DNA from 4 places in the Sphingomonas sp. DMC8 genome. Region 4 is predicted to be linked to each of the others. Evidence: predicted binding sites of a transcription regulator. Region 4 holds the regulator's gene; each other region holds the start of a gene.
The links. The regulator LexA, encoded in region 4, represses DNA repair genes until DNA is damaged. The targets are predictions, from matches to a motif close to GTTCCNCNCTTGTTCT.
Positions count from the first base shown of each region.

Region 1: the regulator LexA is predicted to act here: its motif matches at 1,574-1,589, upstream of uvrA (excinuclease ABC subunit UvrA).
Region 2: the regulator LexA is predicted to act here: its motif matches at 2,333-2,348, upstream of ACT53K_RS07810 (ATP-dependent helicase).
Region 3: the regulator LexA is predicted to act here: its motif matches at 2,124-2,139, upstream of ACT53K_RS07465 (DNA recombination protein RmuC).

Region 1 covers NZ_JBQUYV010000001.1:536,033-540,243, reverse strand. Annotated here, with positions in the region: gene ACT53K_RS02610 (type ISP restriction/modification enzyme) at 1-1,380, opposite strand, end outside; gene uvrA (excinuclease ABC subunit UvrA) at 1,598-4,211, shown strand, end outside.
Region 2 covers NZ_JBQUYV010000003.1:34,767-38,977, forward strand. Annotated here, with positions in the region: gene ACT53K_RS07795 (hypothetical protein) at 103-288, shown strand; gene ACT53K_RS07800 (inorganic phosphate transporter) at 324-1,967, opposite strand; gene ACT53K_RS07805 (hypothetical protein) at 2,037-2,231, opposite strand; gene ACT53K_RS07810 (ATP-dependent helicase) at 2,352-4,211, shown strand, end outside.
Region 3 covers NZ_JBQUYV010000002.1:762,304-766,514, forward strand. Annotated here, with positions in the region: gene ACT53K_RS07460 (DUF6804 family protein) at 1-382, shown strand, start outside; gene ACT53K_RS07465 (DNA recombination protein RmuC) at 706-2,112, opposite strand; gene def (peptide deformylase) at 2,456-2,983, opposite strand; gene recR (recombination mediator RecR) at 3,015-3,611, opposite strand; gene fmt (methionyl-tRNA formyltransferase) at 3,665-4,211, shown strand, end outside.
Region 4 covers NZ_JBQUYV010000002.1:512,019-516,229, reverse strand. Annotated here, with positions in the region: gene ACT53K_RS06420 (PilZ domain-containing protein) at 1-663, shown strand, start outside; gene ACT53K_RS06415 (molybdopterin molybdotransferase MoeA) at 704-1,888, shown strand; gene lexA (transcriptional repressor LexA) at 1,946-2,620, shown strand; gene bla (subclass B3 metallo-beta-lactamase) at 2,650-3,510, opposite strand; gene ACT53K_RS06400 (ComEC/Rec2 family competence protein) at 3,507-4,211, opposite strand, start outside.

The sequences.
Region 1 (4,211 bases), on a different contig from region 4:
CCACACCGAGAGCCGCGGCGGATTGGCGCTCGGCTTGTACCCGGTCTGCGCCAACTGCATGTCCAGCTTCATGTGGCACATGGCATAGCTCGCCATCAGCAGCTCGAAGCCATGCAGGCGCGGCAACAGGTCCTGCTCGACATAGCCGGACCATTTGCCCGGCGCGCGCGCCTTCACTCGATCGGAGATCAGTTGCACCGCCTTGGCCAGGAAGGTGCCGGTGCCGGTCGCCGGGTCGAGGATTTGAACCTTGTGGACATCCCTCTTGATCGTCGCGGGCTTGCCGGTCTTGGGATCGTTGGTGCCGGTGTCCCAATCGACCGTCACCTTGCTCGTATCCGCCAGACCATCCGCCAGCCCGAACTCGGTTTTGAGCACATCGTCCACGGCGCGCATGATGAAGTCCACCACCGGCTCGGGCGTGTACCATACGCCCCGGCTCTTGCGCTTCTTGGGGTTATAGGCGGCAAGGAAGTCTTCGTAGAAGTGCACGAACGGGTCGTTGCGCGCGGTGAACTGGCCGTATTTCTCGAACAGCGAATGCGGATCGCTGGCGCGCATCAGCGCCACCAGATCGTCGACGATATAGATCAGGCGCTTCGGGAGCGCCGGCCCCGCGATATATTCGAACAGCCCCTTCAGGAACGGGTTGGACGCGGGCAGATCGTCCATCGCCTCCTGTCGACTGAAGGTGTTCAGATCGTCGTCATGGAAGCGCGCGGCGAACATGCCATAGGTGATCGTCTCGGCATAAATGTCCGCGAACTCGTCCGGCGTCAGATTGGGCAGCAGGTTGGCCTTGAAGCTCTTATACTGGCCTTCCAGGCCCTTGCGCGCCTCCGCCTGGTCGGCCAGCGCGATCGCGATCTCGTCCTTGATGATCGCCGCCTTGGCCGCCATCATCTCTGCCAGCTTGGCAGCGGAACGGATGCTGATCGGCTTTACTTCCGCGAACAGCCGAAGCTGCCGTTCCAGTTCCTCGAACTTGTCCGGATTGGGCTGGAGGCCCATTACGAAATCAGCGATCGACACGAAGTGCACGCTGGTGCCTTCGCGGATGAACTCGAAATCGACGCCGTTGGTGTAGATCAGGTTGGGATAGGCTTTTTCGTAGCGTTTGCGCTGCTCGATCGAATAGCCCTTCAGCTTGATGACATCCTTGTCGATGTCCTTGGCCTCGGCCCAGCCGAACGGAACGCCTTTCCGCTCGAACATGAAGTCCACCATGCCCGCGTCGCCGCGCTTGGGTTCGTTGATGACGGTAAGCGCGGGGTCGATCGACTGGAACAGCGCGTGCAATGCGGGGCGATAACTGTGCTCGGTCGCGTGCCCGCTTTCAAATGCCGCGCGAACTTGATTCAGATATCCTGCAATATCCACAAATGCTTCCCCCCGGGGCACTCAACGATCCCCCCGCCCCTCTTTGGCCGGGAAGCGGGCCGGGCATCAAGTCCCCGCGCGGTGCGGCATTACTGCCGGATTGGATGTAATGCCGCGTCGCCTCCCAGCATGGCGCAAGGGTCAGGTGGCAGATGCCGCCCGGCGTCCCTATCTCCGCTCTGGAAAACCTTTCAGAACAAAGCTAGAACCCTCCCCTATGGCACTCACCACCATCTCCGTCCGCGGCGCGCGCGAGCACAACCTCAAGGGCGTCGACATCGACATTCCCCGCGACACGCTGACGGTGATCACCGGGCTGTCGGGCTCGGGCAAGTCGAGCCTCGCCTTCGACACCATCTATGCCGAGGGGCAGCGGCGCTATGTCGAATCGCTCTCGGCCTATGCGCGCCAGTTCCTCGAGCTGATGCAGAAGCCCAATGTCGAGCATATCGAGGGACTGAGCCCCGCCATCTCGATCGAGCAGAAGACCACCAGCCGCAACCCGCGCTCGACGGTGGCGACGGTTACCGAGATTTACGATTACATGCGCCTGCTCTGGGCGCGGGTGGGCGTGCCCTATTCCCCCGCCACCGGGCTGCCGATCGCCGCGCAGACGGTGAGCCAGATGGTCGACCGCGTGCTGGCGCTGCCCGAGGGGACGCGGCTGCTGCTGCTCGCCCCCGTGGTGCGCGGGCGCAAGGGCGAGTATCGCAAGGAGCTCGCCGAGTGGCAGAAGGCCGGGTTCAGCCGCGTGCGGATCGACGGCGAGACGTATCTGATCGAGGAAGCCCCGGCGCTCGACAAGAAGTTCAAGCACGACATCGAAGTGGTGGTCGACCGGCTGGTCGTCCGCGACGACATCGCCACCCGGCTGGCGGAAAGCTTCGAGACCGCGCTGAAGCTGGCCGACGGGCTGGCCTATGTCGACCTGGTGGATGCGACGGTGGCGGAAGCAAGCGCCAATCTCCCTCTCCCCGCTGGCGGGGAGAGGGTCGGGGAGAGGGGCAGTGTCCACGAAGCCCCCCAGACCTTCGCCATTGACGGACAGGACATCCCCTCCCCTAGCCCCTCCCGCAAGCGGGAGGGGAACCTCAAGGGCGCCGGCATCCCGGACAACCGCATCGTCTTCTCGGAAAAATTCGCCTGCCCGGTCTCCGGCTTCACCATCCCGGAGATCGAGCCGCGCCTGTTCAGCTTCAACGCGCCGCAGGGCGCCTGCCCGGCGTGCGACGGCCTCGGCGAAAAGCTCGAGTTCGACGAAGACCTCGTCGTCCCCAACCACGACCTGTCGATCAAGAAGGGCGCGATCGTCCCCTGGGCCAAGTCCAACCCGCCCTCGCCTTATTACATGCAGGTGCTGGGCAGCCTCGCCCGCGAATTCGGCTTCAGCCTCGACACGCCGTGGAAGGACTTGCCCGGCGAAGTGAAGCTCATCATCCTCCACGGCACCGGCGGCAAGCCCGTCACCCTCACCTTCATCGACGGCCGCAAGAGCTATGACGTGAAGAAGCCGTTCGAGGGCGTGATCGGCAACCTCAACCGCCGCATGATCCAGACCGAAAGTGCCTGGATGCGCGAGGAGCTGGCCAAATATCAGGCCAGCCACCCGTGCGAGGTGTGCGGCGGCGCCCGCCTGAAGCCCGAGGCGCTGGCGGTGAAGATCGCCGGGGCGGACATCGCCCATGCCACCCGCCTCTCGGTGGTCGACGCGCTCGCCTTCTTCCAGACGCTGCCCGAGGCGCTAACCCCGCAACAGCGCGAGATCGCCCGCGCGATCCTCAAGGAAATCGACGAGCGGCTCGGCTTCCTCAACAATGTCGGGCTCGATTATCTCAACCTCGATCGCACCTCGGGCACGCTCTCGGGCGGCGAGAGCCAGCGCATCCGCCTCGCCAGCCAGATCGGCAGCGGGCTTTCGGGCGTGCTCTACGTCCTCGACGAGCCGAGCATCGGCCTGCACCAGCGCGACAACGACATGCTGCTCGCCACGCTCAAGCGGCTGCGCGACCTCGGCAACACCGTGCTCGTCGTCGAGCATGACGAGGATGCGATCCGCACCGCCGATTATGTGATCGACATGGGGCCGGGCGCCGGCGTCCATGGCGGCCAGGTGGTGGCACAGGGCACGCTCGCCGAAGTGCTCGCCACCGAAGGCAGCATCACCGCCGATTACCTGAACGGCACCCGCGAAGTCGCCGTGCCGGCCAGGCGCCGCAAGGGCAATGGCAAGAAAATCACCGTCCACAACGCCACCGCCAACAACCTGAAGGGCGTGACGGCCAGCCTGCCGCTGGGCACCTTCACCTGCATCACCGGCGTCTCGGGCTCGGGCAAGTCCAGCTTCACGCTCGACACGCTCTACGCCGCCGCCGCGCGCCAGTTGAACGGCGCCCGCCTGCTCGCCGGCAAGCACGACCGGATCACCGGGCTCGAACATTGCGACAAGGTGATCGACATCGACCAGTCGCCGATCGGCCGCACCCCGCGCAGCAACCCCGCGACCTATACCGGCGCCTTCACCAACATCCGCGACTGGTTCGCCGGCCTCCCCGAGGCGCAGGCGCGCGGCTACAAGCCCGGCCGGTTCAGCTTCAACGTCAAGGGCGGCCGGTGCGAGGCGTGCCAGGGCGACGGCGTGCTCAAGATCGAGATGCACTTCCTCCCCGACGTCTATGTCACCTGCGACGTGTGCCACGGCGCGCGCTACAATCGCGAGACGCTGGAGGTGAAGTTCAAGGGCAAGTCGATCGCCGACGTGCTCGACATGACGGTCGAGGACGCGGTCGAGTTCTTCAAGGCCGTGCCGCCGATCCGCGACAAGATGGCGATGC
Region 2 (4,211 bases), on a different contig from region 4:
CGGGGTTCGCCGGAACGTCACGCCATCTCGTTCAGCGAGCGGTCACCTTTGTTTCGGTAGCGAACACCTGCACTCGCTGCACCGGATTTAGGGAGACGGATAATGCGCGAATCGCCTGTGAAGCGTCTGGTCTACGCAACCCTGTTCGCCGCTTCGGCGGGCCTGCTGGTTGCTTGCTACAACCCGATGGACCATTTGAAAGCCAATCTGCGCGCCGATACGCAGGGCGTGGGGCAAAGCCTCCACCTTGCCGTGCACGACCTGCAACGCGAAAGTGTCAGCCTGTAGGCTGGAAGGCGGGGCCGGCGGCCCCGCCGCGTCGCTCAGTGCAGCCCGAAGGTGCGGACCGCGGTGAGCATCAGCCAGTAAAGACTGCCCGACAGCAGCATCGCCGCCGGCAACGTCATCAGCCATGCCAGCGCCATATTGCGGATCGTCCGCGCCTGCAGTCCCGCACCGCTGCCCACCGAAGCACCCGCCACACCCGAAGACAGGATGTGCGTCGTCGATACCGGCACGCCAAGATGGTCCGCGCCCATGATCGTCGCAGCGGCGACGATTTCGGCGGCGGCGCCCATGCCATAGGTCATGTGCTGCTTGCCGATCTTCTCGCCGACGGTGACGACGATGCGCTTCCAGCCAATCATCGTCCCGAGGCCTAGCGCGATCGCGACGACGATCTTCACCCACAGCGGAATGAAGCGCGTGCCGGTTTCCAGCCCGTCCTGATATGCTTTCACGACCTTCAGCTCCTCGGGCTTGAAACCGTCGGGCTTCTTGGTCGCGAGCTTGGTGGTGTCGAGCACCAGATACATGTCGTTGCGGACGTTCGAGGTCGCGCGCGCCGGCACCTTGCTCAGCGACCCGTAACCGGAGACGCGCTCAACAAGGTTCTTCGACAGCGTTTCCAGCGCGGCATAGACCTTGGGGCCTTCGGCCTTGCGGTGCTGCAGCGCGTCCGTCAGCGTCGCGCGTGCATCGACCGGAGTCATGGTGAGCCCACCGCTGCGCGCGTCGAACACGGCAGTTGCTGCCTCCGAAGTCTGCACGAATGCGGCGGTCGCACTGGCGGGCAGCGTGCGGTTGAGCGCATAGGCGGTAGGGGCGCAGCCGATCAGGATCAGCATGATGAGCCCCATGCCCTTCTGACCGTCATTCGAGCCGTGGAAGAACGAAACGGCGGTGCAGGTGCCGATCAGCAGCGCGCGAATGCCGCGCGGCGGCGGCGCATTGCCGGCGGGCGCCTGAAAGAGCTGCGGCCGCTTCATGAACAGCACGCGCATCAACAGGATCAGCAGCAGCGCGCCCGCAAAGCCCATCAGCGGGCTCCAGAACAGCGCCGAGAAGACCTTCATCGCCTGGCTCCAGTCGACGCCGGCGGTGCCGCCGCGCGATCCACTGAGGATGATCTGGTTGGCAAAACCGACGCCGAGTACCGAACCGATCAGCGCGTGGCTGGAAGAATTGGGGAGCCCGACATACCAGGTTGCCAGGTTCCATAGCACCGCCGCCAGCAGCAGCGAGAAGATCATCGCAAAGCCGGCGGAGGAGCCGACGTTCAGAATCAGATCGACCGGCAGCAGGGTGATGATCGAATAGGCAACGGCGCCGCTCGACACCATCACGCCCAGGAAATTGAAGAAACCGGACCACACCACCGCCAGCTGGGCCGGCATCGAATTGGTGTAGATCACCGTCGCAACGGCGTTGGCCGTGTCGTGGAAGCCGTTTACGAACTCGAAGCCAAGCGCGATGATCAGCGCGAGCCCCAGAAACGCGAAAACGCCCAGCGCAAGCTGTTCGCCCGCCTCGCGCGTGTCGACGAAAATGCTCCAGCCGGCAAAGGCCAGACCGCCGACCAGAAGGAGGCCAAACAGCAACCGTGCAACGGGATGCGTTTTCTCAGAGAATCGGGGACTTCGCGGCGATTCCGCCTGCGAACCTTGTTCCATTGCGAGCGTCGCCATGATGTTAGCGCCTCTGGCTGTAGCTTGTGACAGGATGATGACGGTTTGGTGACGCGGGATACATAGATGTCAGCGAAGGCATTCGGTGTGCGTAATTTGCACGACCTTTCCGCTGGCATCCTTCTCCTCATGCCGGCCTGCCTGACAGGCCGGCGCCCGCGCATGGTCCCCCTCCCGCCACGCAACAAAGGCTGCGACGATGGCGAGCGTAAGCACCGCCGCGAGCCGCACCTTGAGCCGGCGAGATAGTTTCGGAGTTGCCATCGGGATTTCCTGCGGCGCCTCATACCGATCGAGGGCGGGTCGCGCAATCGAGGACTTGGGCCGCTCGTCGCAGCGCGCTGGCGCTTGCGGGGCGCCGCTTCGTTCCCTAGTTGTTCGCGAATGTCGCATCCCACGCCCTTGCCGGACGCCCCCTATCTTTCGGGCCTGAACGACCCCCAGCGCGAAGCCGTGCTCACCACCGACGGGCCGGTGCTGGTGTTGGCCGGCGCGGGAACGGGCAAGACGGCAGCGCTGACTGCGCGGCTGGCGCATCTGCTGTGGACGCGGCGCGCCTATCCCTCTGAAATCCTGGCCGTAACCTTCACCAACCGGGCTGCGCGGGAAATGAAGGAGCGCGTCGGCCGCCTGGTCGGCGAGGCGGTGGAGGGCATGCCGTGGCTGGGCACTTTTCACGCGATCGGCGCGAAGATGCTGCGTCGCCATGCCGAACTGGTCGGGCTGCAGAGCAACTTCACCATCCTCGACACTGACGACCAGTTGCGGCTGCTGAAGCAACTGATCGTCGCCAACGAGCTGGACGAGAAACGCTGGCCTGCGCGCCAGCTCGCCGGGCTGATCGACGGCTGGAAGAATCGCGGACTCACCCCCGCCGATCTCGATGCCGGCGAATCCGAGGCGTATGCAAACGGACGCGGCCAATCGCTCTACGCGCAATATCAGGAACGGTTGCGGCTGCTGAACGCCTGTGACTTTGGCGACCTGCTGCTCCACATGCTGACCATCCTCAAGACCGATCGCGAGGTGCTGGCGCAGTATCAGCAGCGTTTCCGGTACATCATGGTCGACGAGTATCAGGATACCAACGCCGTCCAGTATCTGTGGCTGCGGCTGCTCGCCCAGGAGCGCAAGAACATCTGCTGCGTGGGCGACGACGACCAGTCGATCTATAGCTGGCGCGGCGCGCAGGTGGAAAATATCCTGAAGTTCGAGAAGGACTTCCCCGGCGCGCGGGTGATCCGGCTGGAACAGAATTATCGCTCCACCCCGCACATTCTGGGCGCGGCCTCCGGCGTGATCGCCAACAATGGCGGACGGCTCGGCAAAACGCTGTGGACCGAAAAGGATGTCGGCGAAAAGGTGAAGGTGCTCGGCGTCTGGGACGGACCCGAGGAGGCCCGCCGCGTGGGCGACGAGATCGAGGCGCTGCAACGCGGCGGCCTTAGCCTCGATGCCACCGCGATCCTCGTCCGCGCCCAGCACCAGACCCGCGAGTTCGAAGACCGCTTCATCGCGATCGGCCTGCCCTACCGCATCATCGGCGGCTTCCGCTTCTATGAGCGGCAGGAAATCCGCGATGCGCTCGCCTATCTGCGCGTCGTCGCGCAGCCGGCCGACGATCTGGCGTTCGAGCGTATCGTCAATGTCCCCAAGCGCGGCCTCGGCGACAAGGCGCTGGCCAAGGTCCATCAGTTCGCCCGCGCACAGGATATTCCGCTCACCACCGCCGCCGCGCGCATTCTCGATACCGACGAACTGACCCCGCAGGCACGCCGCGCGCTCGGCAATCTGGTCGGCGACATGGCGCGCTGGCGGAGCATGGGGAACGACCTGCAGCACCCCGATCTCGCCCGCATCATCCTCGACGAGAGCGGCTATACCGCGATGTGGCAGGCCGACCGCACCGCCGAGGCCGCCGGCCGGCTCGAAAACCTGAACGAACTCGTCCGGGCGATGGAGGAATATGAAAGCCTGTCGGCCTTCCTCGAACATGTCAGCCTGGTCATGGACAATGAGGCGAGTGCGGAGGAACCCAAGGTCACCATCATGACCATCCACGCCGCCAAGGGGCTGGAGTTCGACACGGTGTTTCTCGCCGGCTGGGAAGAAGGCATTTTCCCCTCGCAGCGCGCACTCGACGAAGGCGGGCTCGCCAGCCTGGAGGAAGAGCGGCGCCTGGCCTATGTCGCGATTACCCGCGCGCGGCGGCAGGCGACGATCCTTCACGCGGCCAATCGCCGC
Region 3 (4,211 bases), 250 kb from region 4:
GTTTGCGCTAACGGGCAACAATCGCCTCGCAAAGTCCGCAAGACAAGCGCCAGCATTTATAAGGCGCAATCGCCGCAATCTTGCGGCCGGCGGGCTGCTCGCTCTCTCTGCTACATGCGCGCTTATCGGCTACGCGGTGATACAACGAGAAGCCGCGATAAGATCTACGGAAACGGCAGAAGCCGAATACAGAAAGCGAGAAACAGAAGGAAAGTACCAGGAGCACCTCTTGCGCGAAAGAGAAGAAGAACAAAAAGCTATTCAGCAAAAATTACACGGCATTGCTCGGGCAAAAATTCTTGCAGAACAAAACAAAATAGCGAGCGCAGCCGACATAGAGCTCGCAATTATATACGAAAACTCTACAGGCAATCAAATATAATCGCTTAATTCCTTGATACATAATAGATCATTTTATCAGCTAGCTGCGATAAACTCAATTGATAACAATAAGTCGCCTCCAATCAACCCTCTCGAACAAAGCGATGAGGAAGGGTACCAATATTGGAAATCTCACCATAAACCTGAAAGATATGGAACCAATAACCATCTACCCACGATTGCTGAGGTCGTCCGACAAGTACGAAAAAAACAAACACTGCGAGAAATTTCAGACCGATACAAAGCTTCGCGAGGAAGCGCCAGCAATTCGACAACTCCGATTTTTGAAGCTGGTGATAAGGAGCAACCTTACGAGTAGCCCCCTCACTCCGCCGCGGCCGCTTCCTCTGCCACATCGCCCCCATCCGGCGCCGGCAGTTCCGCCGTCGGCGCCCGCGCGATCACGTCGACCGTGTCGATCGCGTCCAGCGTGCTGTTGCCGATATCCACGTTGAGCGCCTGGAAGCGCCGCGCGGATACCATCACCCGGCCTTCGAAGCTCGCGACGAACTTGTTGTAATTCTCCACCGCGCTGTTCAGCCCGCCGCCGACGCGCTTTAGATGGCTCGCCGCCGTCGCCAGCCGCTCGTACAGTTCCTTGCCCAGCTTGCCGACTTCGCGGGCGTCCTCGGTCAGCTTCTGCTGGCGCCACATCGACGCAACTGTGCGGGCAAGCGGCAGGAAGGCCGAGGGGCCGGCGATGATCACCCGGTTGCGCGCCGCGCGCTCCCACAGCTCCATGTCCACTTCCAGCGCGCTCGACAGGAAATTGTCGCCGGGGATGTACATGATCACGAAGTCGGGCGCCTTTTCGAACTGCGCCCAATAGGCCTTGCGCGACAGCGCCTCGGCATGGGTGTTCATCGCCTTGGCGTGCGCCTTGAGCGCCGCCGCGCGCTCCTCGGCGCTGATCGCCTCGGCCGCCTGCAAATAGCCGTCGAGCACGCACTTCACGTCGACGATCAATTGCTGGTCGCCCGGCAAGCGGATGATGAAGTCCGGCCGCAGCATGCCGTCCTCAGTGGTGACCGAGACTTCGGACGCGAAATCGACATGGCCGGACAGCCCGGCGATCTCGATCAGGTTGCGGAACTGCTGCTCGCCCCAGCGGCCGCGCGTCTTGGGCGCGGCGCGCAGGGCATTGACCAGCTTGGAGGTTTCCGCGCGCGTCTCGCCCAGGCTGGCATGGACGGCGCTGATCGCCTCGCGGAGCTGGCCATAGCTGTCGCTGCGATCCTTCTCGACCCGCTGCAGACCTTCCTCATAGCGCTTGAGGGTGGTGTCGATCGGCTGGAGCAGCGTGCGCAGCCGCTCCTCATTCTTCTCGCCAGCCTGGTGGAAGCGCGCCTCGGCACGTTCGAGAAAGGCCCGCTGGGTTTCGTCGAGCATCTTGGCGGCGGTTTCGCGGAACTGGCCGGACATCGCCTCCCGCGCGTTGATGAACTCGGCGAGCCGCTCCTCGAACGCGCCGGCCTTGGCCTTGAGCTCGGCCAGCTCGATGCGGGCGGCGTCACGCTCGTCGCGCAGCAGCGCCACTTCCTCGCGCAGTTCGGGGATCTGGTGGGCGCGCTCCTCGGCCATGGCAAGATCGGTGATGGCGGCCTTGAAATCCGCCTCCCGCCGCGCGCTCTCCGCCCGCGCCTCTGCCGTGCCACGGGCACCGAGCAGCCAGCCGAGTACCACGCCGGCGACAAGGGCAACGATCACGAAAACGATGAGCAACGGGTTCAAATCACGCCTCCAGAACAGAAGGCGAACCTATCGCGCGGGGGGATTTCCCGCAAGGGTGGGCGGGCTCGGTTGGGCTTGGCTTGGGTGGATCTGGTAGCCGGTCGGGGGATGGGTTCACGCTGAGAAGAACTATGCGCGCAAAGGCGCAGAGAGCGCAGAGTAGAATAAGAAAAGGATGTTCACGCGGAGGCGCGGAGACGCGGAGGTTTCACGCCATGCTGCGGCGTCAGCCGCTTTTCAGGTCGCAACCGCTGCGGTAATCGAATGGAAAATAGCCGCTACGCGGCAGAAAAATTCTTCTCCGCGTCTCCGCGCCTCTGCGGGAAACGAAAAGCCCCGGCCCTCAGGCGGCGCTGCGACGGGCCTTGTTGAGCTTCTTCATCAGCATGTCGCGCTTCAGCCGCGACAGGTGATCGAGGAACACGATGCCTTGCAGATGATCCATCTCGTGCTGGATGCAGGTCGCGAGCAGGCCTTCGAAGACTTCGTCATGCGCCGCGCCATTCTCGTCGAGCCACTTTACGCGGCAGCGCGCGGGGCGTTCGACATCGGCATATTGGTCCGGCACCGACAGGCAGCCTTCGGTATAGACCGACTGGTCCTCCGACGGCTCCAGAATTTCGGGATTGATGAAGACGCGCGGGTGCCGGACCGGCTTGCCCTCCTCGTCCTCTTCCTCCTGCAGATCCATCACGATCAGGCGCTTCGCCACGCCGACCTGGATGGCGGCCAGGCCGATGCCGGGCGCGTCGTACATCGTGTCGAACATGTCGCCGATCAGCGCACACAAATCATCGTCCACCGTCTCCACAGGTTCGGAGACAAGGCGCAGACGCGGATCGGGTACTTCGACGATGGGGAGGATGGCCATCCCCCAAATTTAGGAGCGCGCTCCCGCAGCGTCAAGCAACCGGCCGCCGCGCGCGGAGCGCCTGGGCCAGCGTGCCCTCGTCGAGATAGTCGAGCTCGCCCCCCACCGGCAGGCCGTGGGCAAGCTGCGTCACCCGCACCGGGAACGCCTCCAGCCGTTCGGAAACATAGTGGGCGGTGGTCTGGCCCTCCAGCGTGGCGTTCATCGCCAGCACAACTTCGTCGATGCCGCCCTGCCCCACCCGGCGGACGAGTGCGTCGATCCGCAGATCCTCCGGCCGCACGCCGTCCAGCGCCGAGAGCCGCCCGCCCAGCACATGGAAGCGGCCGGGGAATAGCCGCGCACGGTCGAGCGCCCAGAGGTCCGCCACTTCCTCCACCACGCACAGCGAACGATCGTCGCGGCGCGGATCAGCGCAGATCGCGCAAGGATCGCTGGTATCGACATTGCCGCAGGTGCGGCACGTCGTCAGCCGCTGACTGACCGCCGACAGGGCGGAGAGCAGCGGGTCGAGCGCCGTCTCCCGCTTTTTCAGCAGGTGCAGCACGGCGCGGCGGGCCGATCGCGGGCCGAATCCGGGCAGCCGCGACAAGGCCTGGGTGAGCGCTTCGATTTCGGGAGACGCCATGAATGCAGACATAGGGGCTTGCGCCCGGCCCTGCCAAGCGGTTGAGGGGACATATGCGCATCGTCTTCATGGGAACACCCGATTTCGCCGTGCCGGTGCTCGACGCGCTGGTCGCCGCCGGGCACGAGATCGTCGCCGCCTATAGCCAGCCGCCGCGCCCCGGCGGGCGGCGCGGCAAGGCGCTGACGCCCTCGCCGGTCCATGCTCGTGCCGAGACACTGGGGATCGCAGTGCGCACGCCGCTCAGCCTGAAGGGCGCTGAGGAGCAGGCCGATTTCGCGGCGCTGGAGGCCGATGTCGCGGTGGTCGCCGCCTATGGCCTGATCCTGCCGCGCGCGGTGCTGGATGCGCCACGTCTCGGCTGCCTGAACGTCCATGGTTCGCTGCTGCCGCGCTGGCGGGGCGCGGCGCCGATCGAGCGGGCGATCCTGGCCGGCGACGCGGAAACGGGCGTGGGGATCATGGAGATGGAGGCCGGGCTGGATACCGGCCCGGTGCGACTGGAGGGGCGCACGCCGATCGATCGCAAGACCGCCGGCGAATTGCGGGCCGAACTCAGCGAGCTGGGCGCGCGGCTGATGGTGCAGGTGCTCGCCGATT
Region 4 (4,211 bases):
ATCTTCGATACGCCGATCGACGTGGTGGCGATGCTCGCCCGCAATCTCGCCAATCTTCCGGCCGAACGCCGGCTGCTGCCGCGTATCGAGCTGCGCCAGACCGTAGGCATCGTCAGCGGCGACCGCGCGGTGCTGGTTTCCACGCGCAACATCTCGCAGGGCGGCGTCGGCGTGGAGGGCAGGTTCTCGCTGGCCGAGGACGACGCGGTCCAGCTCATCTTCGACGGACTGCGGCCCATGGCCGGGCATGTCCGCTGGGTGCGCGACGCGAGCGCGGGCATCGCCTTTGCCGAGGAACTGGGCTGGCAGACCTTGCTTCCGTGGTTGCGGGAGCTGCAATCGCTGGCGGGTGCGAGCGCGCACGCCGACGGCGAACTGCTGATCCCCGACAAGGGGGCGATCCGCCTGGACGCCGCGGCGCGCGTGCGCGAAGGCGTCCGCTGGTGGAATGTCCGGGTGCGGGCACTGACCCAATATCTGGTCGAATTCGAGGCGCGACATGCCTTTGCCTCGGGCGCGCAGCTATGGATTGCCCTGCCAGGCATCGGCGGCGGCCCCGCCCGCGTCGTCGAAACCGGCCAGAACCGCGCGCTGTGCGAATTCCGCCTGCCGCTGCGGCCCGACGATTTGCGCAGCGTGTCCGGCGGCAACCGGGCAGGCTGAAACGCTTGCACGCCCCCGCGTGCCGGGCCAAGGCACTGGCATGACGCCGCTTCTTCCCATCGCCGAGGCTCAGGCGCGCCTGCTGGCGCTGGGCACGCCCGCCGCCGTGGAGCAGGTGCCGATCGCGGAAGCGGCCGGGCGGTGGCTCGCCGGGGATGTGGTCGCGCTGCGGACCCAGCCCTCGGCCGATCTCTCGGCGATGGACGGCTATGCCCTGCGGTTTGCCGATCTGCCGGGGCCGCTTCGGGTTATCGGCGAAAGCGCTGCGGGACGCGGCTTTGCCGGCAGCATCGGGCCGGGGGAAGCCGTGCGGATATTCACCGGTGCGCCGCTTCCTGCCGGGGCCGACACCGTGCTGGTGCAGGAAGAGGCTGCGCGCGAGGGCGACCGTCTGCTGCTGGCCGGCGAAGGCCCCGCCGCGCGCGGCCGGAACGTGCGCAGGCGTGGGCTGGATTTCTCGGAAGGCGAACGGCTGATCGCCGCGGGGGAGCGCGTGACGGCGGCACGGCTAGCGCTCGCTGCGGCGGCAGGCCACGCGACCTTGCCGGTACGCGCGCCCGTGCGGGTAGCGATCGCCTCGACCGGCGACGAGCTGGTAGCGCCGGGCGAACCGGTCGGCCCGGCGCAAATGCCCGAATCGAACCGGGCGATGCTCGCCGCCTTGCTGGCCGACCTGCCAGTGACGATCATCGACCTGGGTATTCTTCCCGATGACGTCGCGCAGCTCACGCGCAGCTTCGCCAGCGTCGATGCCGATATTCTCGTCACCACCGGCGGCGCCTCGGTCGGCGACCATGATCTCGTCCGGCCCGCGCTGGAAGCGGCCGGCGCCGTCATCGATTTCTGGCGAATCGCGCTGCGCCCGGGCAAGCCGATGATGGCGGGCCGTCGCGGCACGACTGCCGTGGTGGGGCTGCCGGGCAATCCGGTATCGGTGTTCGTCACCGCGCTGCTATTCGTGCGGCCGCTCATCGCGCATATTGCCGGCGCGGCGGATCCTTTTCCGCATACGCGCCCCGCCCTGCTAGGCGAAGACCTGCCCGCCAATGGCGACCGCACCGATTATCTACGTGCCGTACTGGTCGACGGGCGGGTATTTGCCTCCACGATCCAGGACAGCTCGATGCTGCGGACACTGGCCCGCAGCAATTGCCTGATCGTCCGCGAACCCGGTGCGGGCCCCGCAAAAACAGGCGACTCCCTGGAAATCCTCGACATCGCTTGACACGCGCCCGGAACATTGCATAAACGTTCCCAGTCTGTTCTAGACCCGGAGGATTGGATGCTCACGCGCAAGCAGCACGAGCTGATCTGCTTCATCGCCGATCGCCTGAACGAAACGGGCGTATCGCCCTCGTTCGAGGAGATGAAGGAGGCGCTGGACCTTAAGTCCAAGTCAGGTGTGCACCGCCTGATCAGCGCACTGGAGGAACGCGAGTTCATCCGTCGCCTGCCGAACCGCGCGCGCGCCCTCGAAGTGCTGCGCATGCCGGAGCGGGGTGAGCGCAAGCCCGCGCCCAAGCCGAAGGTCAGCGCGCCCGCCGCACCGGCGGCCACCGTGCCTGCGCCGGCGAACGACGTGGTGGAAATTCCGCTGCACGGCCGTATCGCCGCCGGTACCCCGATCGAGGCGCTCGAAGGCTCGACCATGCTGCCGGTTCCCGCCGCGCTGCTCGGTTCGGGTGAACATTATGCGCTGGAAGTCGCGGGCGACTCGATGGTCGAAGCCGGTATCCTCGATGGCGACTATGCGCTGATCCGCCGGACCGAAACCGCCCGCGAGGGCGAGATCGTTGTCGCATTGATCGACGATGCGGAGGCGACGCTCAAATATTTCCGCAAGGAAGGATCGATGGTCCGCCTCGATCCCGCCAACCGCGACTATTCCCCGCAGCGCTACCGCCCCGACCAGATTCGCGTGCAGGGGCGCCTGGCTGGATTGTTGCGGCGATACTGACGAGCGGGCGGGACGCTGGGCAGCGATCGTCACTTTTTCGGGGTCGATCGCTGCAGTTCCGCCTCAAAGTCCGTCTGGGCAGCCTCGACGCGGCGGTGTAATTCGCCGGGATCGACAAAAGCCTCCGGATTTCCGGCGAGCAGTTTTGCGCGTTTTGCGTCGAAATCGAACTGCGACGGGTGATAGCTCAGAAAAACGTCCGCTTGCATCGCGCCGAGCTTGGCAAAGGTGGCGCGGAAATCGGCCGGTGCAGCGTCATAGCCATGCCCGGGCGTCAGTGGCTGGTCGGCAACGGTGAGGCTGCAGGCGAACAATACCGTCAGACTGTCGCCGCCCGAGGGGACTTCCAGCGTGAAGCTGGTGCACCCTTTGGTGTGACCGGGCGTGAGGTGCGCTACCAGCGTGTTGGTGCCCAGGCGAATTTCCTGCCCGTCGGCAAGAACGCCGTCGACTTTCACGGGTGGCGCAGTGATGGAAATGTCGGGGCGATAGTCCGATCGACCAAGCTCCAGCGCCGGTACCTCGGCAGCGCTTGCCAGCAACCGCGCGCCAGTCCTGCGCTTCAGCTCGGCGAGGCCGCCCGCATGGTCCCAATGCGCGTGGTTGATCAGCAAAATCTTCACGTCGCTCAGTTTGAAGCCGAGCTTCTCGATGTTCGCAGCGATCAGCGGCGCGCTTTCGGGCATGCCGCCATCGATAAGGATATGCCCCTGCGGGCTCGTGATGAGATAGGCAGCGATGCCCGCGGTGCCCACATAATGGACATTGCCCAGAATACGGAAGGGCGCCACGGGCTGATTCCATTCGGCCCGTGTCTTCGCCCAGTCGGTCTGCGCCGCGGCCGCAGGTGCAACGGTCAGCGCGATTGCGAGCATCATCTTGCGGATCATCGTCTTTCCACTCCTTTCCCCGCGAATGGCGGCTGCACCGTCGGCGGGTCAAGCCAGGGTTGTCTTCCCTCCCCGCGAACGGTCCGAACGGTGCCGTCGGCAAGGCGGATCGCGACCCCGCCGCTTTGGGCCAGCGTGGTGCGGTCGAGCCGCAGCCAGCGCGGATGGCACGCGCGCGGCAGCCTGCGTTCGCTGATTACCAGATCGCTCGTTCCGCATAGCGCGACCATGTCGGCCCAGCGCAGCGGATAGGCGCTGCGCGTAGCGGCGATGCGCCAACGCCGACCGCCGCGCGTCAGATCTACGACGCAGGCATCCTGGCTGCACCGCGCCTCAGGACGGCCATCGAGCAGGTCGAGCCCGGCTTCTTCCACCCCTGCATTCTCCCCCAGCGCCGCGCGCGTGAAGTCGCCGGTGCGGTCCCGCAATAGCGCGAGCCGCCCGTCGGCCGTGCGCACGGCAACATGGCGGCCGTCGCCGGTTACCAGCAGATCAGGCGCCGGTGTCAGCAGCGCCCACAAGGCTCCCAGTAAAATTGCCGCGAAACCGGCGATCCGCACCCTTGTGCGCCACAAGCCCAGCCACAAGCCGCCGGCCACGATCAGGGCGAAGGCGCCTGTCGGCATCGCGGGCAATGCCGCCACTGCGCCGGGCGCGTCGCCAACGGCATGGGCGAGCCACAACAGCAAGTCGAGCGCCCG